3 regions of the Halobacillus rhizosphaerae genome follow, and region 2 is predicted to be linked to each of the others. Evidence: riboswitches for the same ligand, from Rfam matches in the RefSeq annotation. Region 2 holds a riboswitch; each other region holds the start of a gene.

Region 1 (8,087 bases), on a different contig from region 2:
AATTATGTCCCTCCAGAAGCTATTCACGTTTATTCCGTAGATGAGCTGTGGGTAACAGTTAATGGAATGAGAAGTTTATACGGCGCCCCCCGTGAAATTGCCAGCCTGCTGCAAGCTCAGATCAGAGATCAATTTGGCATAGAATGTGCGATTGGAATTGGAGATAATAAATTTTTGGCAAAAGTGGTTATGGATATTCACGCGAAGAAAGCAAAGGATGGGATTGCGGAATGCCGTTATGAAGATGTTGAACATTTATTATGGCCTGTTCCCATTGAAGAAATTTGGGGAATTGGGAGACGCATGACCCGCAACCTGAACCGAATGGGCATTCTTAACTTAGGTCAGCTTGCTAAGCACCCGCTCAAATATTTACAGAAACACTTTGGAATTATGGGGGAACAATTCCATTATCACGCCTGGGGAATTGATTTAAGCCCGGTTATTGGAAATTTTGTGAAATCTGATCAGAAGAGCTATGGCCATGGAATTACTTTGTTAAGGGATTATGAAAAAGATGAAATTTATGCTTGTTTTCTTGATTTGTGCGAAGAGGCCTGCAGACGAGCAAGAAGGGATAATAAAGAAGGACGAACGATCCATTTAGGACTGGGCTATTCTAAAGAAACGGGGGGAGGATTCAGCCGGTCCATGTCGATTCAAATTCCTACAAATATTACGATGGATGTTTATCGTGTAATTATTAAGCTTTTTGAACGCTTTTATGATGGGATAAGTAAAATAAGGCGTGTCTATGTTTCATTAACGAATTTAAATGAGGAGTCCGATGTTCAATTGAGCCTGTTTAGGGACCGAACTAAGGAAAAGGATGTGGGAGAAGTCATGGATGAAATTAGAGATAAATTCGGATCAACGGCTATCCTTAGAGCCACCAGCTTTACAGAATCAGCAATTACCAGAGATCGCAGTAAAAAAATTGGCGGCCACAATGCTTGAGAGTATGCTTAAAAGAAGGGGAGTGGAGGTATTTTCATATTCATTTCAGTTTAATTACTTATACTAAAACATATAAAAAGAAAAGGAGTGAAATGAATGCTGTCCACACCGTTACATCCATTATTGGTCCATTTTCCAATCGCCTTATTATTTCTTGGGGCGATTACCGAAATTATTGCTCTGTTTAAAAAAGACTTCTTTGATAAAGCCAGTCTCTATCTTATCGGTACAGGTTTTATCACCGGAATATTCGCATACTTAACAGGTGATGGAGCTGAACATTATGCAGAAGCTCATCAAAGTAACGAAATTGACTCTATTGTCCATACTCATGAAACATTTGCGCTCACCACATTAATCATATTTGGGGTGTACTTAGTGTTGAAGCTGTGGAAATTTTGGAAGAAGCTGCCCCAATCGTTTTCCTATCTTCTAACTATTATCACCATTGCCGGAGCAATCACGCTGTCGATTACCGGGCATTACGGAGGTAAAATGGTCTATCCGGATCACCAGACTTCTAATCAGCAAGTCACCCACGATGATGATGATTAAGGTGAAGGAACCTAAAACCAAAAAGAGCATCCCCGCGTTCCAATGTAGTAAAACAAGGGTTAGAGATTTGGGAAAGCTAGGATGTTCGCGATCAAAAAATGACGAACCCTCAAACCACGATTCCATAGTGGTTTGGGGATTTTTTTATAACGTAATCGTAATAAATGGAAGATTTCAAGTTAATTATCGAAGGATGTGGTAATTTAGAAAAAAAGAGCATAAAGGAGGATTGCTCAGTAAACAAGAGCAGGTAAACGGTTATCCATGTGTTCAAAGTAATATCGGCCTTCTCCTCGTTTTTACGATTAATGAACTTCCGTTACGGCCGGGATCTTCAATGAAGGAGGGGCATGAGATCAAAGATAAGCTCACTAAAAACAGACACTTTCTGTAGTAAAGAGAATGTCCGTCTTTAGTGAGCTTATCTGGTATAATTATAAGAAAACTTAACTAAGCAAAGTGCTGGGAGGCAGTCGTGGAATGAAAAAAGTAGTTTATGCTGTAGTAGCTGTAATTATTCTGCTCTCCCTACTCGTAGGAATGTACAGGTTAATGAATTCAAGGAGTTATCAGTTATTTGGTGAGCTTACGGATCAAGTAGATACAGATGAAAAAAAAGTCGCCTTAACTTTTGATGATGGACCGACTGGAAAAGTGGAAGATATTTTGCCGCTATTAAATAAATACCATGCCAAAGCGACCTTCTTTTCTATTGGAGAGGAATTGGAAGATCACCTGGAAATAGGAAAGGAAATTGTGAAACAAGGGCATCAAATTGGCAATCATACCTACTCTCACCAAAGGATGATTTTTAAATCACCGTCGTTTATAGCGCAGGAAATTGAAAAGACGAACCAAATCATACGGAAGACAGGTTTCCAGGGGGACATAGATTTCCGGCCGCCAAATGGGAAAAAACTAATCGGACTACCCTATTATTTAATGACCCATCATATTGAAACGATTATGTGGAGCATAGAACCAGATACCCATGCTTCCACCGTCACAGCAAAAGTCAGGGAAGTAACCAAAAATGCGCGTAATGGTTCAATTATTCTATTGCATCCCATGTATGAAAAAGACAGCAAAGAACTAGAAGTGACTGAACAAATCTTGAAGAACTTAACAAACAAGGGTTATCGCTTTGTAACCGTCAACGATCTGCAAAAGCTCGCAAAATCAGATGGGGAATAAGCTTACTTTGTGCACCGGTAAATCCTGCAGACGAGTGGATTGTTCGAGTGAATAGAATAGGCTGTATGCTGTAGCCAGATATCATAATATTCCTTATCAATGTGATCAGATGGTGAGAATTCGGGAACTTCATTGGCCCCTGGTTCGAATGGTGTCTGGTTCACTTCTGTAAGTTGAAAACCTGCCTTGGTCACGTACTCTTTCCACTCATCTTCGCAAAGAACTTTCTGCACTCCATAAAGGTCAAATACATCCTTCTGCTCCTCTTTAGAAAGAGGCTGTGCTGCTGTCATTTCTATCATGATCAAGCGTCCGCCTGGCTTTAGAACTCGAAATAACTCAGGAAGCGTTTGGCTGATAGTAGTAAAGGAAACGACGGATTCTGAGATCACGATATCAAAGGATTCATCTTCAAACTCAAGGTTTTCAGCATCCCCCTGCACAATAGTAACGCAGCTTAGATCTTGCTGAAACCTATTCTTGGTTTTCTCAATCATTAATGGATGCTTATCCACCGCTGTAACTTTGCAGCCAAATGTCTGCACGAGAAAGAATGCCGTCTGTCCCGTACCGCAGCCTATGTCAAGGATACGAGTGTCTGGATGAATTTGTTCCTTTTGTAAAAGCTCTTCTGTTAAAGGAAGCCCGCCTGGATGAGCTCCGCCGACACCAAATAAAGCTAAAAAATCCAAATATTTATTTTTCATTGTTTTCCTCCAACCTTCGTGGTTACCCTAACTTCAATTTATGTAAGAAGATGGCTGGCGTGAAAAAAACAATAAATCTAAATCACAATCAGCTTCCATTTGTGTGCAAAAGGAAAACTTTTCGATCGTAGCTCAAATGCGCTATTATTTATGTAGAGGCAAGTGGTGGTTTTTAATGATAATTGACATTTTAAGGAGTGGTCGAGTGGAAAGATGGTATTCTCCCCTGATTTTAGCTTTCGTTATTTTTCTGATTGGCTATGGTTCCAGCGGCGTAATGATAGGATTTGCTATGGGGATGGGAGCCTTGGTCACAGGAGTACTCGTTTATGCATTTTTGAAACTAAAAGGAAAATAAGCAGGCTCCAGAGAAAACGGAGACTGCTTTTGATTATCCTTATGCTTTTGTCTTGTAGGCAGTATTTGCTGTATTTAAGGATTGGTCACTTCCAAAAAGGAAATGCTTTTCCATATCTGGAGAGTACACTGAGTTCACCGTTTCCCGCCCTACAGTTTCTGCCACCTCTCGCAGCATGCTAGGGGAGGCTCCACAGCACAGTCCGAAGTAATTGACCCCGATTCGATAAGCATCCTTTGCCCATTCCGCTAGTTCGTACCGATTGCAGTACAGAGGATCCAATGAGGTAGGGAAGGTTGTTTCCGTCGGCAGGGAACAGGAACATCCACCATCAGGCAAGTTGAAAAAAGTCGGGTGTTCTGCTGATGTTCTGTATGGAATAGGAAGGGCGCCCACGTAGCCATCGACCGTATTTCTTATTTTCTCGACGTAAGGCTGCATAGTGGCCGGTCCTCGGAAACAGTTCATGCCGACCACTAAAGCCCCTTGTTCTTTGAGGAGGCGGCAAGCTTCTTCCACCGTATAGCCGTCTCTCAAAATATTTTCACCCATCAGTCCAAAAGTAATCACGGCCGGAAGCCCCTGGTTTTGAATCTCTTCCAAGGCAATTTTTGCTTCTTCATAATAGTAAAAGGTTTCACCATTCACAAAGTCGACGCCTTCTTCTTTACACCATGAGACCATCTCTTTAAATATATTTCTGATCGAATCCTTCGAGTCTTCATCTTCTGGATTAAAAAGGTTCGTATTGGAAATATTGCCCGCTACAAGTGCCTCTTCAACGGGGTGCTCCTGAGCTACTTCTTTTGCCAGTCGAATGGCCTGCCGATTTAAGGGTTCAAGCAAATCCTCTTTACCAATGATTCTCATCTTTTCACGGTGACCATTATAAGTAAAAGCAAGCACTACATCAGACCCTGCTAACATATAGTCACGATAGGTCTGTTTCAAGGCTTGGGGATTATCAAGCGCTACTTCAGGCACAAAGGATCCAGCTTGAAGATAACCTCTCCTTTCGAGTTCGAACAAATACCCTTCTCCACAAACCACCGGACCTGCTTGTAAACGTTCTTCTAATGTTCTTTTCATCATACAACCCAACACCCTTCTTTTTAATTACATTCAAATAAAAAACCGCTCTTCTAATATAAGAAGAGCGGTATTATTCCATAGGCTCCTCTTATCTTTCAGATTTCTCAATCTGCAGGAATTGGCACCAGCTTCAAGTTATACTTGAAAGGTTGCCGGGCATCACAGGGCCTAGTCCCTCCGCCGCTCTTGATAAGAGTTAATATTCAAATTATTTGACTTGCTAGAAATTATAGAGACGATCCAAAGACTTGTCAATGATTTTTCTGAAAATTTGATAAGAAAGGGGGGATCTAGAGATAAACTGGCCTATGAACAAAGAAGCTGGGGATTGCCTGAAGCTGATTTTATACGTAAAAAAGCTCCTCCTTTTATTGTAAGGAGGAGCGGCAATCACTCAATCATTACTTCTCGACAAGGAGACGTAAGGGAAAATAGGGTCTCTTAATTGGAACTCATACGTTCTTCCATCTACAATACCTACAACTTTGTTACTGTCGTAAAGCTCAAGCATAAATTGAGCCATCTCTTCTGCCGTATGGAATTTTGGAACGACATCGTTATAATCAATATCCTCGTCCGTATCTGTGGAGCGTTTTAAGAACTCGGTTTCTGTTGCAGCGGGTGCTAGAACTTTTACTTTCATCGCTGCTCCTTTTCCTGCAAGCTCCTGGGCTAATCCTTCTGTAAAGGCACTAACAAAGAATTTAGTAGCACAATAAGTGACTGCACCTTCAACGATTGAATAACCTCCGCCTGAAGAAATGTTAATTAATTGGGTTCCTTCGGTATCGGCATAGTCTCTAGCAAATAAAGTAGAGAGTATGGTCAAAGCTTCGTTATTTAAATGCAGCATTTTTTCAATTTTAGGAAGATCCTGATCAGCGACAGGATCAAAGTTGCCAAATCCCGCATTATTAATGAAGGTTTCCAGCTGATATTGTCCTAATTTTTCATATAAATGGTACACATTCTCTGTTATGGATAAATCAGCAGTTAGAACAACCACGTCTAATTCACCATTTATTTGAGAGATTTCTTCTTTAATTTCTTCCAGATTCTCTTTTCTCCGGGCAACCAGAATTAGATTCTTTCCCCTTTCAGCAAAAGCTAATGCTGTTTTATATCCAATCCCTGAGCTCGCTCCAGTAATAACGGTGTATTTCATAGCAAATTCCTCCTCATAGGGTAATCTATATGGTACGCTATTATCATAAATCTTAAAGTGCACTTTAAGTCAACTATTAATGCATCCTAAAGTCAGGAGAATAACTTATGTACTCGATAACCGAAGTATCTGAACAGTTAGGTATTAAAGCTCATACCCTCCGTTATTATGAAAAAGAAGGGATTATAGAGCCCGACAGAAATTCTTACGGAGTTAGAAAATACAAGGACTCTCATGTTACATGGTTGAAATTTGTTAAAAAGCTTCGTGAAACAGAGATGCCGATTGCCCAAATTAAGGAATACGTAAAGCTGGTGCAGGAAGGGGATCACACGACTCTCGAACGTTTACACCTATTAGAAGATCATCGGAGTTATATCCGAAACCAAATTCAGGAGTTAAAGGAAACCGAAGAGATGCTCGATAAGAAAGTAAGAACCTACAAGGAATGGATTGTTAAGCAGGGTTCTTAATGTTGGAACACCTACGATAAAACTGAGAAATCTTCAAATGTATGTAAAAACGAGTAAAAAACAAATTTATATATATATATCAACTATAATGTGCTGCAGGGAGAGGTTTCACCGGTACAAAACCAATATCCTTTCTTAGTAAATTCTGATCTTCGAGTTGTGGAAATTTTATAATAAATGTAAAATTACACTTAAGTAAATAAGTCTTACTAGATCCGAAGGGGATGTGATTGGTGACTTTAATGGTCGTTGTTGGTCTGAACTTATTTATCTTGGCAGGCGGAATCATAAGTTACATTGCGGCAAAACAAGGGATGAAGAAGGATAAAAAGATATTAGAGAATGTGCTTTTAGCCTTATGTTTTAATGGTTTATTCGGGATTATGAGTGCGGTGTGGTGGTTTGACTATGCAGGACCAATTAATGAATTCTTACTATTTGGAGGGTTGCTCCTCATTGCTGGTGCCACGTTTGTTTGTCTAATCATTCTTACTCTAACTTTATTAGTAAAGAAAATGACCTTCATAGCAGGAAAAGACAACCTTATTTAAGTGCTTGAATCTTAATAGTTGGAAATTAATGAGCAGCTGAAGGATGAGCATAACAAGAAAATCTTGAGAGAAGGAAAACCTATGGCAAATGCGAAAGAGATATTAGAACAAAATAGGCAAAGCTGGAATACAGTTGCGCATCATTTTAATGGGAAAGATGCCCTTCCAAGTTACGGACCTTATACTCAAACAGAAGAAGAATTAAAACTGTTCGAGGATCTACAGGGTAAAAGAGTGCTGGAAATTGGTTATGGAAGCGGCCATTCTTTGAAATACATGGCGTCCAGAGGAGCGAAGGAATTATGGGGAGTTGATTTATCCGACTCGCAAAAAAATGCAGCGGAAGAATTGCTAAAGGATCAGAACCCCCAGCTTTTTTGTGCAGCAATGGAAACGGATATCAATTTACCGAAACATTATTTCGACTATGTGTATTCGATCTATGCTATAGGGTGGACGACAGATTTATCCGTTACTTTTAAGTTGATTTATTCCTATTTGAAAGATGGCGGATCATTAATTTTCAGCTGGGATCACCCTCTATATGCGAACCTGAAAAGTGAAAATGGAAGGGTTCACCTTGAAGGATCGTACCAACTAGAGGGAGAAAAGCTAATGGAAAATTTCAAGGGAGAAAAGGTTGATATGGTTATTCACCGCCGGAAGATGGCTACTTATATCAATGAATTAATAAATGCAGGGTTTTCTATAGATACAGTGATTGAGAGTGACGTGTCCGCTGCATTTGAAAAAGAGGAAGCGGAAGTCTCTGATCGTTATTATTCGTTATACAAAGCTAGGAAGTTTCCCACAACTATGATTATTAAAGCTAGTAAGAGATCGTAATATTTATTGTATTGAGGGAGGCAACGTCTACTTCGGGGATACCTATATAAGCTTGAAGAATTCTTAAAAAGGAATGCCGTTTGAAAACTCACTTTATTTCTACTACCCGTAAGGTGAAGTGAAAAAAGAGGAGGATACTCGTGACCCCTGTCCTAGCAAATTCATTAAAGAATTTAATTAAAGAAGCAT
Region 2 (8,087 bases):
GCTCTGGGATATAAAACCCCGCATGTTCTGAAAATTTACGAGAAAAACACAGCATTACATGAAGAACTGGAAAAAGCATACAAATCCCCTGGGCTGTACGATGTGGCCATTGAAAAGCTGGCAGAAGCAGGTTTTTCCATCAATCCTGATCTGATCGGGCGTGATTATACAGAAATTTATCACGGAGACAAAAGCGTTGAGACAGCGTGGACAAAAGTTTACAGAAATGTAGATTTGTACTGGGATTTATATCAACTGGCAGAAAAGCTGGTCGACATTGAAGACCGTTTTCAGCAATGGCGGTTCAGGCATATGAAAACCGTTGAAAGAATCATCGGGCATAAGGCGGGCACCGGCGGCTCTTCCGGAGTTGGTTACTTAAAGAAAGTACTTGATCACCAGTTCTTCCCCGAACTTTGGAATGTCAGGACAAATTTATAATAATAGGAAAAAACTGAATATAACAAATATGTTAATTGATTATTACATTTATGTTACACTAAGATGTGAATAAATATGAATGCAGAGGTACAGTCATGAAAGAACCCATCATTTATCTATCACTTCTTAGTGTGTTGTTGTTATCAGCCTGTTCGTTTATTGCTACAGCGAATGAAAATAATGCAAAGAAATCTGCGCCTTCACATTTCAAAGTGTCTATGGAAACTGAAGTCGAGCAGTTTGAAGGATATCAATTAACTATTCATTATCCTCAAACTCCTGATAGTCAAATTAATCAAACGATCATTGATTATGTGAATCAGAAGAAAGCATCTTTTAAAAAGCAGAGCTTTCAAACTTCTGTTAAGCAGAATAACCATGAAATCCATGAATTAAATATAAATTTTGAAGTCTTGTATGAGAATGCAAGTGTGTTTGTCGTGCGTTTTAGTGAAAAGCTTCATATGGAAAAGCAAAAAGAAGTCACCCAAACAATTATGAATTTTGACAAGGAAAACGGAAAACGCCTAGAGCTGGACCAGATTTTCCAAAAAGATAAAGAATATTATGATCTACTATCCAGCCAAGTTCAAACGGAAGTACTCGAGAAAGCAAGGGTGGACGATGCGGATCTGACGGCGAAGATTAAAGCAGAGTTAAGCCCGAAAGCAGATCTGTATAAGAATACAGCGCTAACGGGAGATTCCTTAACCGTTTATTTCAATCAGGGCCAGCTTCCTAAACAAGTTTCTATTCAAAAGGTGAAGCTGAACGACAAGAAGCTAATGAATTTGGTGAAGGAGAAATACCTTCAGCAGGGAGAGCCAGCAGAAAAAAGCAAGGAAGTTGCAGCGAAAGAGGAACAGCCGTTAAACGAAGATGTGAAAGCGGAATATCGTTCTGAAGCTGATAAAAAAATTGCCCTTACGTTTAACGATGGACCGCATCCTAAGGTAACTAGAAGAATACTAGGAACGTTAAAGAGTTATCATGCAAAGGCAACCTTCTTTATGATCGGACAGCGTGTTAAGTATTACCCGGAAATTGCTAGAGAAGTCGCTGAGCAAGGCAACCAGATTGGGAATCATACTTGGGACCATTCCAGGGCAGATTATTTAACCAGCAAGGAACTTAAAAAGGAACTGGAAAAAACTCAGAGGATTATTCAGCAAACGACAGGACAGACTCCAACTGTTGTGCGTTATCCATTCGGAGGAGTTCCTGCTGAAAAACAAGATGATCAGCTGCGCCGCGCTCCCTTTACGATAACAGTAGATGACTGGCAGCTGGAGAATTCAGAAGTAATCGCCAAGGAAGTTATAGCGAAGGCGAAGGATCATTCCGTAATCATGCTTCATGATCTTTATCCATCTACGGCGGATGCTGTAGAACAAATTGTCCGCACCCTTACTAAAAAAGGGTACAGCTTTGTGACTTTAGATGAACTTCAAAACCGCAGAGTTAAATGAAAGAGGCACGGACAATTCTGAATGGTTAACGAGAAATCCGGCCACCTCATTTATCCTTGAATACAGTAAACCCGAACCAAAAAAAATTTAATGGTTCGGGTTTTTTAAGTGATTCAATTATAGTGGTTGCTGCCTCTTCTTCATAGCTGTAGTTGTTTTTCAGGTTGATCCTCGAAAAGGGTTAGGAAGTCTTCAATCATGGCACTAGCAGTCGCCATTTTACCTGCACCTGGGCCTCTGAGAGTGAGGGGGCCAGCTAACTCTGTAGTCATAGTCACTGCGTTGTCCACTCCATCAATACCGTAAAGAGAGTGCGACGAGTCTAAGTGAACAGGTTTTACAGCTGCGATAATTTTTCCGTTAGATTCCTCGAGTATGGCCAGGTGCTTTATTCTTTCTCCTTGAAGAGTGGCTTGTTTCAGGTCGGATTGATCTATAGCTATGATACCCTGACGTGTAACTTCATGCCAATCAGGCTGTTTTCCATAGATAAGCTGGCTTAAGATCATTAATTTATAAAAGGCATCCCATCCTTCTAGATCGTTAGCTGGGTCTGCCTCGGCAAAGCCTTCCTTCTGAGCAGCTTTTAAAGCATCCTCGAAGCTATCTCCTTGATTGTGCATAGAAGATAATATAAAGTTAGTCGTTCCGTTTAAAATCGCTTCAAGTTTTACTACTTTATTGACTTGCAGTAAACGGGTAAGGGTTCCGATGACAGGGGTCCCGCTTGCAACGGCTGCTTCATATTTTACGGAGAGACTTTTCTTTTCTGCCTTTGCGAATAGTGCCGCTCCGTGGGTGGCAAGTAATGCTTTATTTGCGCTTACCACGGGTATGTCTGCATCTAACGCACGTGAAAGGTACGTATAAGCAGGCTGTTCACCATTGATCGCTTCAAAGATCACATCAGGCTTTTGATCCAGAATTTCTTCAAATTGATCGGTAACCAATATAGAGGCAGGCAGTGGTCTAGGCCGATCCAGATGTTTCACTAGAATAGCGGTAATTTTGATTTCTGCGCCAGTCAGCTGTTCCAAATATTTTTTGCGAGATTGAATGATTTCTACTACACCTTGCCCTACAGTTCCATAACCTAACAGGGCCGCCTTTATGACTGCCAATCTTTTACCCCCCTTTGTTAATTTTTCGCTGTATCCATTCTCCCCAATGATTAAATTCTACTAAGAAACCATCATGACCATAATCGGTTTCTACATGAAAGTGCTCGCTTCCGGGTACTTCATTGCTGAAAGCATCGATGAGTTCTTTGGGGTAGAGAAGATCATGCTGAAAACTGATGGTATTTACTTTTGCTTGATATTGTTTGCATGCTTTTTTCCAGCCATCACGACCCCGTCCAATGTCATGATGATTCATAGCTTCCAGTAAGTAGAGGTAGCTGTTAGCATCAAAGCGATCTTTAATCTTTTCTCCTTGATAGTCCAGATAAGATTGAATATTATACGATAAAGGTTCACTTTTACTGCGATCAAACCTTTTTTGAAATAAAGTTCCACTGCGATAAGTAACCATACCGGCCATCCGTGCTAATTCAAAACCCTGGAGATGGTGGTTCGAGGAATAATCCCCTTGCTGCCACGCAGGATCATCTTTAATGGCCCGTGTCCCAATATGATTGAACGCGATCCCATAATCACTTAAGTAGGGGGTAGCTGCCAGAACGTATAACTGTTTCATAAACAGGGGATAAAGCAATCCCCATTCTAATGTCTGCATTCCGCCAAGCGATCCCCCGGCGACAGCATGCACTTGATGAATCCCTAATTTGATAAGAGCACGATACTGAGCGTGCACCATATCCCGAATCGTTACGGCTGGGAAATCCAACCGATACGCTCGTTTTGATCCTTTTGGACAGCTTGCGGGACCAGTAGACCCATGGCAGCCGCCTAAAACGTTGAATGTGATTACTTGATACCGAGAAGTGTCTACGGGCTGATCCTGACCTATGAGTCCTGCCCACCAGCCGGGCTCCTGATCAGACCCAATCGCATATTGGTTTCCTGTTAAGGCATGGCAAACAAGAACGACGGGGGCATCATCAGGACCAAATCGTTCATAGGCAAGCTGGACATCATCCAGTGTCTCTCCGGATTCAAAAGTAAAAGGACCGATTGAAATGGTATGGTTGTTTTGTTTAGAACGGGTAGGGTTATTCAATGACATGCTGCTGCCTCCTCTCATAGTTATACGGATAGCGGAGCTTCCTGAAAGGATTTGCCTTCACGAATGGCTGTAATAGATTCATAGAGACTTAAACCGGAAATCAAGTGAGTATCCTCCATCGTTAATTCCTGCTTCGACCAAATCAGAGTGGGCTGGAATTTACGGGCTTCTTCGACGAATTGATCGGAAACCTTGTATTTGTAAATAATATCGACGGGTGAAGAAGGATCTAAGGTAGTGAGGTCTTCTGTCTGAATCACATTAAAGCCGAGACGCTGTAATTTCTTGAGTTCTTTAGAAAAGTCTTCATCCAGATGCTCCTCAACTGCGATAATCGTTTTCTTGCGTAGATCTCCATTGGAACGATCCAGGGAAGATTCCAGCGTTTGGACTACGAGATGCTTCGATTCTCTGTAAGGCTTTGAGAAACCGGTGGCTTGCTCGATAGCAGAATCTAAATCTGAAATTAAGTCTTCAACGGATTCAAGACCGACGGATAAACGGATTAACTCTTCTGTAACTCCTGATTTCTGCAATCCTTCCTCACTTAATTGCTGGTGAGTGGTAGAAGCGGGGTGGATAATTAACGATTTAGCATCTCCTACATTGGCTACGTGGGACCAGAGCTTTGTATGGTTAATAACCTGCCTTCCTGCTTCACGATCTCCTTTTATGCCAAAGACCACAATGGAACCATATCCATAATTTAAATATTTTTCAGCAAGAGCGTGAGTGGGATGATCCTCGAGTCCCGGATAGTTCACCCACGCTACACCTTCATGTTCATTCAAATACTCAGCGATCTCTGAAGCCTGATCGGCATGTTTTTTAATTCTTAAATGCAGAGTTTCAAGACCTTGAAGAAGTAAGAATGCATTTTGCGGACTCAAGCATGCCCCAATATCTCTGAGTAATTGGACACGCAGCTTTATTGCATAGCCGGCAGGCCCGGCATCAATTCCGAAACGAATTCCATTATAGCTCTCGTCAGGTTCAGTGAATCCCGGAAACTTTTCGTGATTCCAGTCAAAGCGGCCGCTGTCGACGACAATACCGCCGATCGTTGTTCCGTGACCGCCGATCCATTTCGTTGCAGAATGAACAACAATGTCTGCACCCCAGGCAATGGGCTTGCAAACGTAAGGAGTAGCAAATGTATTATCAATGATTAAAGGAATATGGTGATCATGAGCCACATCTGCCACCGCTTCAATATCCAATACATTTAAGCTTGGGTTCCCGATGGTTTCTGCAAAAATGGCCTTCGTTTTTTCAGTGATTGTTTTTTCAAAATCTTCCGCTCGCTGTCCATCAACAAAATGCACTTTAATGCCATAGCGGGGGAGTGTATGGACAAACAGGTTATAGGTTCCTCCATAAAGGTTAGAGGAAGCAACAATCTCATCACCAGCACTTGCTACGTTCAAGATCGCCATCGTGATCGCAGCCATTCCCGATGACGCGGCTACGGCAGCGGCTCCATCTTCGAGTAAAGCGATCCGTTGCTCCAGAGCGTCTACGGTTGGATTCATAATCCGGGAATAGATGTTTCCCGGTTCAGCAAGTGCAAATAGATCTCTTGCATGGTCTGTATCCCTAAATACATAAGATGTGGTTTGATAAATCGGCACCGCTCTTGATCCAGTGGCTGGATCGGGTTCCTGACCTCCGTGTAAAAGCTGAGTTTCTGGTCCTAAGTTATGAAAAGATAAAGTCATCGTTCATCCTCCTTGGATTTTAAAGTCTAGGAAATGAATTTCGATCAGGTCAATACATTTGAGAGAATATGAAAAAGCCCTCTTCTTATCAGAAAGAAGAGGGCGTATGAATCAGTTCCTCCTCTCATCTTTCAGATCATACGACCTGTAGGAAGTAGCACCTTTTCAAGTTTCCACTTGAAGGTTGCCGGGCGTCACAGGGCCTAGTCCCTCCGCCACTCTCGATAAGAGATGTTCCAATATTTAATTTAATTTGACTTGTTACGAATTATAAAAGGACTTTATGCTATTGTCAAACTATTTTTTCAATTTAAGAAATGTTTGAGAAAGGAATCTGTTGGGAATTGTTGTTTATCAAGATAATTGAAGGAGAGGATTAAATCATGAAAGAATATAGTGTAGTACCTAATAAAGACGTAACAGGCTGGCTTGTAAAAATTGAAGATATCGCCCCTGAAAAATTATACGATGAGCGCGATACTGCAATTGAAAAAGCGGTTGAAATTGCTGAAAACAACAAACCAAGCCGTGTGCTTATTATGGATCAGAACCACGAAGTAGAAGAAGAGCGTACATTCTAGAAAATATGAATAGTGCCCTTTTGAATAGGGGAGAAAAACAGGCTGCCGGGTATGATCGGGCAGCCTGTTTTTTAGTGAAAAATTAATGGTGTTAGAGCATTTGTTGATATTAAATAGAGGCCTATTCATTGGGGAGTTCTATATCAGGGAGCTTTTTATAGTGTTTATCTATGAATAACGTTACATTATAAAGAGAGAGGTGACGAAAATTATGGAGAAAGAATTCGATATCATTATTGTTGGTGCTAGAGCCGCCGGAGCTAGTTTAGCCATCCTCCTTGGCCGCATGGGAAAAAGAGTAGCAGTCATAGATAAAGCGAAATTTCCTAGTGACACTCTATCAACTCACCATATGTCCCATCTGCATTATTTGCGGGAGCTTGGTGTTTTGCAAGAAGTAGAAAAAACAGGGCTTAGAAAGATTACGAGAATGAGAACTTACATAGGGGAAAGTTTTGTAGAGGGGCCGAGAGCTTCTTATACACTGATCCCAAGGCGTAAACACTTGGATCAAGTATTGTTAGAAAAGGCGCTGACTTATGAAACGATCGTGATGAAAGAAGAAACCTTTGTCAGTGACCTGCTTTGGGAGGCAGGGCAGGTTACGGGGGTTTGTACAGTAAACAAGCAGGGGGAATCTGAGCAAATTACAGCGGATATTGTGGTGGGAGCCGACGGAAGAAACTCAGCGATCGCCAGATGGGTAAAGGCAGAAGAATATCATACGGAACGACCGCTTAGGCCAGTGTTCTACGGATATTACAAAGGAGTACAGCCATTGATTGAACCAGCGACTGAAATTTTTCTAAATGAAGGGAGAGTGGGCTTTCTTTTTCCGATGGAAGAGGGCATGGATTGTTTGGGTCTGGAAATCCATCCAGAGGAATTTAAAACGTTTACTGAGGATCCACAGCAAGTGTTTGAACAAACATATAGAAACTTCTACCAAATGGAGACACGCTTGAAACAAGCGGAGCTAGAAGGGAAGATGATTTTCACTCCTGGGGTTCCTAACTTTTTCAGACAATCGTTTGGGAGCGGCTGGGTCTTGCTTGGGGATGCGGCTCACAGTAAAGATCCAAGTACAGGCTTAGGAATCAATGATGCCTTTATGCAATCCTTCCTGCTTGCTGATGCGATTCAGCGTCACGATCAGGGAGAGAAATGGCAGGAGCTTATGAATCAATTCAATGAAAAGACAGATGAGCAGCTCATGCCTGGGTATCAGCTCACGTTGGACTACGTTCACTCCCTGAGAAAATGGACGACGCGAGAAAAAGCCATCTTTCAATCTATAGCTGCTAACCCTATGGTATGGAATAAAATCGTTCCGCTTCTTCCTGATTATCTTAAACAAATCTCCCCTGAACTGTATGGTGCAGCGGAAGCAGAAGCCAAAGAATTTGGGTTTGACGGCGAGTAAAAAGGAAGGGAAACCTTGGCAGTATAGCGAATAGGTAACAGGAGGTGATTTATGATGTCCTGGACCAAAGAATCAGCATTTGAGAAATTACAGGAAGTCTATACAGATAGAGTAATGCAAGATGAAAAACGACGGATTTTCCAACAGGTGTATCGGCATCTAAATGAGCATCTAAAGGATCTGGCAGTTCCAAAAGCGATAAAAGAAGAATCTCAAAAACAGTTGAAATTCTTTAAGGAATACACATTTATGCCTGGAGATAATTTAT
Region 3 (8,087 bases), on a different contig from region 2:
ACATTCATGCTCTTTTCATCTCCAGGTACTCATACCGCCTTTAATATTGGTTACTTTTTCAAATCCTTGTTTTTTAAGCGTCTTTGAAGCTTTCATACTTCTCATCCCACTTTGACAAATAACTAAGACTTCTTTATTTTTATCGAGTTCTGAAGTTCTTGTCGATAGTTCTGCTAATGGGATATTTTTAAATGGCTTTTGATGATTGGATCTATACTCTTGAGGAGTTCTGACATCAATAAATTGTACTTGTTTCTCTTTCAACCTATTTTTTGCTTCCTGTGTCGAAATATTCGATATTCCCTTTGCAGGGAGAAGCCGGCTGAATACAAACCAGGCGACTCCAATAATAATGACCCATTGAATAAAAGTTTCCAAGTTCTCCACTTCCTTTTAAGAAAACCACTCTAAGTTTTTTATAATAGGATATCCATCCAGATTTTAATCGCTGTTCCTACAATTAATACAACTAATATCCCTTGCAGGAGCATCGTATTCATCTTTTTCCCAAAGCTTGCTCCTATTGGAGAGGCAATTAAGCTTGCGATAATTACAATAGCCGCAGGACCCAATGGAACATGGCCCGTTAATACCTTCCCTGTAGTAGCACCTATGGAAGAGATAAAGGTGACGGCAAGCGAAGTGGCAATGGTCATCCGCGTTGGAATTTTTAATACGACAAGCATAATGGGTACAAGCAGAAAAGCTCCTCCTGCTCCTACAATCCCTGCACCTACTCCGACAATAAACGTTAAAATAGCTGCTACAGGTTTATTGTAATTGATTTGTGCAGTACTCTCGTCAGTTCTTCCCTTTTTAGGTACAAACATCATAACCGAAGCAATAACAGCTAATATACCATAAACGAAATTAATGCCTGCTTCAGATAAAAAATGCGATCCGTACCCTCCAAGAAAACTCCCCAGTAGTATACTAGCCCCCATAATAGCGATCAGGCTCTTGTTTAAATAACCACCTTTTCGGTAAGACCAGACACCTGTCAGGGTCGCAAAAAATACTTGGATGGCCACAATTCCTGACACTTCATAAGCATTGTAGCCAGTAAAACCGAAAAAGACAGGGATGTAAAGCAGCATGGGGTAATTGATAATCGCTCCGCCAATGCCCAGCATTCCGGACAATAGGGAACCTGCAAAGCCTATAAAAAATATGGTAATGATAAGACCCAGGTCCATTTGTCTCCCCCCTTATGAACAGGGGGGGCAAGAACCCCCCCTCCTTCATTCCTTTATGCTTTTTTAATCCAAAACTTTAATACCTCGTCTTCTTCGGTATCTTTTATTAATTCATGGCCGCCGGATTTTGCCCAGGCAGAAAGGTCGCTTTTTGCCCCTTTATCGGTTGCATGCACTTCAAGAACCTCTCCTGAGTTGATTTCCTGCATAGCTTTTTTCGTTTTAACAATAGGCATTGGACATGCTAATCCTTTTGCATCTAACACTTTATTTGATTCCATTTTCATTCTCCTTTTTGTTGAGATTAACCGTGTACCGCACAGCGGTTCGGCCCAACTTCCATTTCTTTTCGTTCCTCTTCATTCGGATCCACTTTTCCCATATTGGTTTCGCGAATCTTTTGGTAAGCGTTCGGCTGAGGCGGAAGATTTTCCGTTACCATATTTCTAAATTCCTGTTCATCGTCCACTTGAAGACCTTTGTTCTTTTGGTACAGATCTCCTAAGCGTGCAGATACTTGACCGCCCTTCCCTAGTTCCTTTGCAAAGGAATAATGGGCTGGCAATACGATTAAATCATCAGAAAGCTCTTTATATTTTTCATACAAAGTTTCACGCAAGTCTCCGACCCAATCTTCTGCTTTTCCAGCTAGATCAGGACGTCCGATGGACTCAACAAATAAAATATCTCCTGTAAGCAAATATTGATTTTCGATAATAAGAGAAGTACTTCCTTTTGTGTGACCTGGAGAGTAAATGGGCTGCACTTTAACCGTTGTATTTCCTACGGTTATATCTTTTCCTTCTTCTAAAGGCTCATAGCTGAATGTGACCTCTTCAGCGTCCTTCGCCGGCAAATAATACGTGCCATTCCTATCTTCTGCCAGCTTACGGCCGCCGGAAATGTGGTCCGCGTGTAAATGAGTGTCCACAAGATGTTTGATTTGCACGCCTTTTTCTTTAGCAAAGTTTTCATAGATATCGGTCATTCGATTGGCATCTACTATAGCTGCTTCCCCATCTGATTCAATAAAGTAAGACAGGCAGCCTTTACCTAAGCGAACAAATTGATATAAGCTTCCTCCGTCATTCAAATCAGCAACTTTCACTGGTTCCAGGTGTTCACTCCAGGCTTTCATGCCGCCTTCTAAGGAGTAAACATTAGTAAATCCGGCTTCATCAAGCTCTTCGCCTACCATTTGAGAGGAGCCTCCCTTAGCACAAACCACAATGATTTCCCTGTCTTTATTCAGCTTATCTTCTATTTCTTCTACTCCATCAAGCAAATTAAAGTAAGGCTCATTGATGACATCTACATGTTCGCCTTCTATTTTCCAATCCTCAAATTCATCGGTATTTCGAACATCTAAAATCAGAGTTTCTTCATTTTGAACTATCTTTTTTGCAAGTTGACCAGTGGTCATAGTTTTCAAACTCATGGTTTCACCTCTTTAATTAAAATGTTAATGAGATATTGGCATCCTTGGCATACTCTATAAATGAAGCTGCTCCGCCAACCTCGATTCCTTCGACAAAATCATCTTTTTCTAAATTCATGACATCCATCGTCATTTGACAAGCAATTAGTTTAATATTAAGTTCTTGTGCAATGCTTACAAGCTCTTCAATTGAAGGCACATTGGCTTTTTCAAACCCTTCCTGAAAATGCTCTTTTCCTTCTGGAAGTGGAAGGTTCTTGTGCTGCTCTTTGTGAATTAAGTTTAAACCTTCAAATGTAAAGAAGATCCCAACCTCTGCATCAGATGCTGCTGCAGCTGTTGCGACATTAAATGCTTTATAGGCATCAAATAAACTACCATTTGCTGCAATAATCGCTACTTTTGTATCAGCCATTTATAAAACCTCCTCATTAATTGTTCTTTTCTGTTGTACCTTGCCATTCAGACATGCCCGGCACTACATTTTTCACTTTTTTATATCCATTACTTGTCAGTTTTTGTGCAGCCAAATCACTGCGATTTCCTGTTCGGCAAATCACATAAAGTTCCTCGTCATTCTTCTCAACTTCACTCATTCGATCATCCAATTCACCAAGCGGTATATTTACTGAGCCTGGAATATGGCCAAAAGCAAATTCTGCCGGTTCGCGAACGTCAATAATTGAAACGGATTCTTCTACTTCAACTTTTGCTTGAAAATCTTCCAGGTTAATTACTTCTTCGTGCTTCGTTTCTTCCTTCGTCTCTGCATCACTTGCTTTGCGTAAAAAGTGTTTCAGTACTTCTGCCTCTTCTACAGTGCCAAGATATTGATGCCCTGTGCTGTCTGCCCAGGCTTTCATATCTGCCGTAGACCCTTTATCCGTTGCTTGAACTTCAATAACCTGGCCTGCCTCAAGGTTTTTCATCGCTTTTTTCGTTTTTACAATAGGCATAGGACACGCCAGTCCTTTAGCATCCAATACTTCGTTCGCAGTTATAGTCATGTAATTTCCTCCTTATTTCTCTATTTTGTCTTCCCAAGCAAGCATTCCGCCTGCCATATTGGTTACGTCATACCCTTGCTCACTCAGAAAAGATGTGGCTTTTCCACTTCTGCCGCCAGAACGGCAAACCATGAAATGATGTTCATTTTCGTCGATTTCTGATAGGCGTTCTGAGATTTGACCTAATGGAATATGACGAGCACCTGGAATTTTCCCTTGAGCGACTTCATCATCCTCTCGCACATCGATAATGTTCACGTGTGCCCCATTGTTCACTTTTTTTGCTAGTTCATTAGCTGTAATTTCCTTCATGTTTATCCCTCCATAGTAATGATAGTTGAACCTGCCAGTACAAAACTCCCATACCTGGCAGGGTACTGATTATATTAAATTTTTTAGATAAATAAACTAACATTGCCATCCTGGGCGTCGCCAATATAGGCGGCAACCCCTGCATATTCAATATCATCCAGCAGTTCGTCTTTATGAAGACCAAGTAAATCCATGGTCATGGTACAGGCAATAAGTTTCACATCCTGTTCTTGTGCCATTTCTACTAAATCTGGCAGCGGCATAGCATTGTGTTTCTTCATGACATTTTTAATCATCTTAGGTCCCATACCTAAGTAATTCATTTTAGAAAGTCCCATTTTATCTGCGCCTTTAGGCATCATTTTTCCAAACATTTTTTCCATGAATCCTTTTTTAACATCAACCAGTGCATCTTTTCTCAGCGCGTTTAAACCCCAGAAGGTATGAAAAATCGTAACCTCGTGGTCATAAGCTGCTGCCCCATTTGCAATAATATAAGCAGCCATCGCTTTATCATAATCCCCACTAAACAATACAATCGTCGTTTTCTTTTTTTCTTCCATCTTTCATTCTCCTTTTCAATACATATACTTGTATGGGTATTTCATTTCATAAAAAAATATATACTTAAACTTTTTATCTGCTCTTTACAAGAAGCTGTACAGCCTCTTTAATCATATCTTCAGAGCTTTCTTGATTATTTTTTTCCTCTCGAATACATTCCGCTAGGTTTTCACTAACCACTAAGGCAGCTGTACGGTCAACCGCACTTCTGACTGCTAATAATTGAGTGACTACTTCTCGGCAGTCTTTCTCTTCTTCCATCATTTTTAATAATCCTCTAACCTGGCCTTCTATTCGTTTCACTCTATTTTTTATTTGTTTATTGTATTCCAATTCGATCGTTCCTTTCTAAATTTCCTGCTAGACAGTACCCCGCAATACATTTTCCTTTACTGCGTAATATGCGGGCGCTTAAGTTCTTTTCTACATAATCAGCAGCAAAAATTATAATGCCCTGATCCGGAAGTTCGTTGTAGTGACGATTCAAATAAGGAAGCGGCATACAATAAGCTGATGGAATTTTGTCACGAGAAGAAGTCTGATAATCTCGAGTGTCTACAATAACCAGTCCTTCCAATGATTCATTTTCTTCATATATATTTATTGGATTAACGCCTGGCACAGGCAGATATCGCCGATAGAGATACACAAAGGATACAGTAACTATGATCCCAATCCATATATTCATTTTATTCCCCTTTGCTTTGCAATCTGTTTTTCATAATATACCCCTTATGGTATTTAGTCAACCCGTTACCACTAATTTTTATATGGATTTTTCACACAGCAATATACGGTAGTGGGTACTTTAATTATGTAACCTGATTCGCTCCTCATAAAACATCTCCATCCATACTAATGATCACTTTCACTGAATGGTCGTGGAAACATATTAGGCTGCGCTTATCATTATTCCTGTCATAAAAATTCATTCGCTTACCCTTTCGATGAGAAGAATCAAACCTTTAAAAGCCGTCTGAACACCTCCATTAAAGATACGTCCTGGGGCATCGTTTGGTTCGGGATGTTTTTTCAGGTGTACTCTTTGTTGAGTTTTTTAATAACCAAAGAGCAGCAAGATGATCGATAGAATACTAAAATGATCTATATACCCCCCTCTTTTTTTCGAGTGATTCATAATGATTTTCCTATGTTGAGAAATCTCCCTTTCTTTTTTCAAAAGTTGTTGTTAAGATTACATCCATAGTATTTTTTGAAAAATTCATATATTTCTTATCAAGAGAGGTCGAGGAATAGGTCCGGCGACACCTCAGCAACCTGTAATTGTACAAGGTGCTAATTCCTGCAAGCTAATTTAGCTTGAAAGATAAGAAGCGGCCATTAATCGATGAAGTCTCTTCTTATGGAAGAGGCTTTTTATTATGAAAAGGAGAGGATAAAATGTCATTCACTCAAACGACTATGGCTCCCTTCAAAGGGGATCATGTGGGAAGCTTTCTGCGACCAGAAAGAATTAAAAAGGCAAGAATCAGCCGGGACTATGGAGAAATTTCTGATTATGAATTAAAGAAAATTGAAGATGAGGAAATTATTAAACTGGTTGAAAAACAAAAACAAGCAGGTCTGCAATCGATCACTGATGGAGATTTACGCAGGGCTTGGTGGCATTTTGACTTTTTGGAAGGACTTATTGGTGTCGAAGGCTATGAAACAGATTCAGGTATCCAGTTCGAGGGTGTAGAAACGAAGGCACATTCAGTAAGAGTTGTGGGAAAAATAGATTTTTCTGACCACCCTATGATCGATCATTATAAGTTTCTTCATTCTGTGGTCGGAGAGAACCACACACCAAAATTTACGATTCCCAGTCCAAACATGCTGCTGGCACGGGGTGACATTAACCAAACCGTTTATAATACAGAAGAAGAACTTCTTGAGGATTTGACCAGCGCATATCAGAAAGCTATTCAGACATTTTATGAGGCGGGATGCAGATATCTTCAACTCGATGATACCTCCTGGGCAGGATTCTTTTCAGAAGAAGGACTGCAGAAAATGAGAAATAAAGGGCAGGACCCAGACAAGCTTCGCGAATTATTTGTTCAGGCGGTGAATGACTCTATTTCCGAACGGCCTGATGATATGGTCATTACCATGCATATTTGCAGAGGAAATTTCCGCTCTACTTACTTAGCTTCAGGAGACTATGAAGCAGTATCTGACGCCATTTTCGGAAAACTGAACGTGGATGGATTGTTTCTTGAGTTTGACGATGAGAGGTCTGGAAGCTTTGACCCTCTTCGCAAAGTAAATCGATCAGACCTCCACATTGTTCTTGGTTTGATCACCTCGAAAACAGGAAAACTCGAGGACAAAGAGGCAATTAAGAAAAGAATAGCAGAGGCAGCTGACTACGTTCCTTATAAACAGCTCTGTCTAAGTCCACAATGTGGATTTGCTTCCACTGAGGAAGGGAATTTATTATCTGAAGAAGATCAATGGGCGAAAATCCGCCACGTGGTTGAGCTCTCAAACGAAGTGTGGACGTCATAATTAGGAACTAACCTCCTCTAATTAGACAAAAATAAAAAAGCAGGGCGGAATCATTTTCTTCCTCCTGCTTTTTTATGAATACTTCCCTGACCGAACACCGCTCGTAAATTATCCTTGTTGTTCTAAATTTTTGCTTCCTTATAGCACTCACAAAAATGTCTTCCCTCACACGCCTAGGCTTTATGCAGCTATGTCCGCCCTAATCGACTCGTTTCTTTACAACCCAGCCTCTTGCTTTTGAGGCGGGTTTAAACTGTCTAAATTTATTAACGTAATCAGTGCAGCAGGTACAGTATTAACATCTACCATACCGTCCTCGAGCTGTTTTACTTTATCTAATTGTGAAAGAATATAGTGATCACTTCCATCAAATTTAATCTGACCTGAGCAAATTTTTCCTTTCAACGATATAATCTTACGGTGCAGTTCCTCTCGTTCCACACGAACCTCTCCTTTATTTAATCATGATAATGTCTATCTTTTCCATCTCTTGTTGTTGCTAAACGATAGGGAATCTAATATCCCCTGGTATTAATCTTTAGACTCAGCAATGTGATGCTGTACTGTGCATTCCTGTGCAGGCAAAATACAATATACAATTCCTAAGTAAGCTTACGAATGATAACGGAAAAGGCAAGTAACTAAAAAAGACTTTTTGGATTGCTTACTCTCCATTCTTTGGAGAGAAAACATTCAAAAAATCCTTTTTCACTCTACTGCATTATTTTATGCACACGTTCATTCCTCTATGCTAAATTTTAAATTGATCGTTATCTAGAACAAGGACTTGTTCTTCTCCATGGGAATGCGCCATTTGTTTAGTGTTTTCAACCAAATGATGAATTGTGCTGCTTGCCTTTTGTGCACCTTTAATTAAGAGAGGTACGCCCAGGCTGTCAATCCCTAGTCCCCTTGATAATCCTCCTCCTATCGTCATGACGAACGGCACGGTCGGAGAAGTATTCGAAAATATGATTCGTTCCTCGCCATGATAGAGGTTCAGGAAAAGTAAACTCAAATCCTTAAGCGCAGGCACAACTAACTTTGATGATTTTC

Evidence for each region. Region 2 has a riboswitch for S-adenosylmethionine ahead of Q7A53_RS14360 (O-acetylhomoserine aminocarboxypropyltransferase/cysteine synthase family protein). Riboswitches for the same ligand answer to the same signal wherever they lie in the genome.
Region 1: linked by a shared signal. The riboswitch ahead of Q7A53_RS03440 (homocysteine S-methyltransferase family protein) and the one ahead of Q7A53_RS14360 (O-acetylhomoserine aminocarboxypropyltransferase/cysteine synthase family protein) in region 2 are both predicted to bind S-adenosylmethionine.
Region 3: linked by a shared signal. The riboswitch ahead of Q7A53_RS07605 (5-methyltetrahydropteroyltriglutamate--homocysteine S-methyltransferase) and the one ahead of Q7A53_RS14360 (O-acetylhomoserine aminocarboxypropyltransferase/cysteine synthase family protein) in region 2 are both predicted to bind S-adenosylmethionine.

The regions. Positions count from the first base shown of each region.
Region 1 covers NZ_JAUTWQ010000001.1:655,241-663,327, forward strand. Annotated here, with positions in the region: gene Q7A53_RS03415 (DNA polymerase IV) at 1-957, shown strand, start outside; gene Q7A53_RS03420 (DUF2231 domain-containing protein) at 1,054-1,512, shown strand; gene Q7A53_RS03425 (polysaccharide deacetylase family protein) at 1,993-2,706, shown strand; gene Q7A53_RS03430 (class I SAM-dependent methyltransferase) at 2,709-3,413, opposite strand; gene Q7A53_RS03435 (hypothetical protein) at 3,619-3,771, shown strand; gene Q7A53_RS03440 (homocysteine S-methyltransferase family protein) at 3,811-4,860, opposite strand; SAM riboswitch class I at 4,949-5,059, opposite strand; gene Q7A53_RS03445 (SDR family NAD(P)-dependent oxidoreductase) at 5,258-6,028, opposite strand; gene Q7A53_RS03450 (MerR family transcriptional regulator) at 6,136-6,501, shown strand; gene Q7A53_RS03455 (hypothetical protein) at 6,732-7,052, shown strand; gene Q7A53_RS03460 (class I SAM-dependent methyltransferase) at 7,134-7,898, shown strand; gene Q7A53_RS03465 (hypothetical protein) at 8,039-8,087, shown strand, end outside.
Region 2 covers NZ_JAUTWQ010000012.1:93,927-102,013, reverse strand. Annotated here, with positions in the region: gene kynA (tryptophan 2,3-dioxygenase) at 1-441, shown strand, start outside; gene Q7A53_RS14375 (polysaccharide deacetylase family protein) at 537-1,910, shown strand; gene Q7A53_RS14370 (homoserine dehydrogenase) at 2,051-3,031, opposite strand; gene metX (homoserine O-acetyltransferase MetX) at 3,036-4,097, opposite strand; gene Q7A53_RS14360 (O-acetylhomoserine aminocarboxypropyltransferase/cysteine synthase family protein) at 4,118-5,815, opposite strand; SAM riboswitch class I at 5,937-6,046, opposite strand; gene Q7A53_RS14355 (DUF2188 domain-containing protein) at 6,199-6,396, shown strand; gene Q7A53_RS14350 (FAD-dependent oxidoreductase) at 6,608-7,819, shown strand; gene Q7A53_RS14345 (hypothetical protein) at 7,871-8,087, shown strand, end outside.
Region 3 covers NZ_JAUTWQ010000005.1:84,912-92,998, reverse strand. Annotated here, with positions in the region: gene Q7A53_RS07655 (rhodanese-like domain-containing protein) at 16-378, opposite strand; gene Q7A53_RS07650 (sulfite exporter TauE/SafE family protein) at 417-1,196, opposite strand; gene Q7A53_RS07645 (sulfurtransferase TusA family protein) at 1,250-1,477, opposite strand; gene Q7A53_RS07640 (MBL fold metallo-hydrolase) at 1,501-2,634, opposite strand; gene Q7A53_RS07635 (DsrE/DsrF/DrsH-like family protein) at 2,651-3,049, opposite strand; gene Q7A53_RS07630 (sulfurtransferase TusA family protein) at 3,066-3,641, opposite strand; gene Q7A53_RS07625 (rhodanese-like domain-containing protein) at 3,654-3,953, opposite strand; gene Q7A53_RS07620 (DsrE/DsrF/DrsH-like family protein) at 4,037-4,516, opposite strand; gene Q7A53_RS07615 (metal-sensitive transcriptional regulator) at 4,590-4,850, opposite strand; gene Q7A53_RS07610 (rhodanese-like domain-containing protein) at 4,837-5,205, opposite strand; SAM riboswitch class I at 5,748-5,851, shown strand; gene Q7A53_RS07605 (5-methyltetrahydropteroyltriglutamate--homocysteine S-methyltransferase) at 5,919-7,031, shown strand; gene Q7A53_RS07600 (hypothetical protein) at 7,248-7,472, opposite strand; gene Q7A53_RS07595 (DUF3189 family protein) at 7,783-8,087, opposite strand, start outside.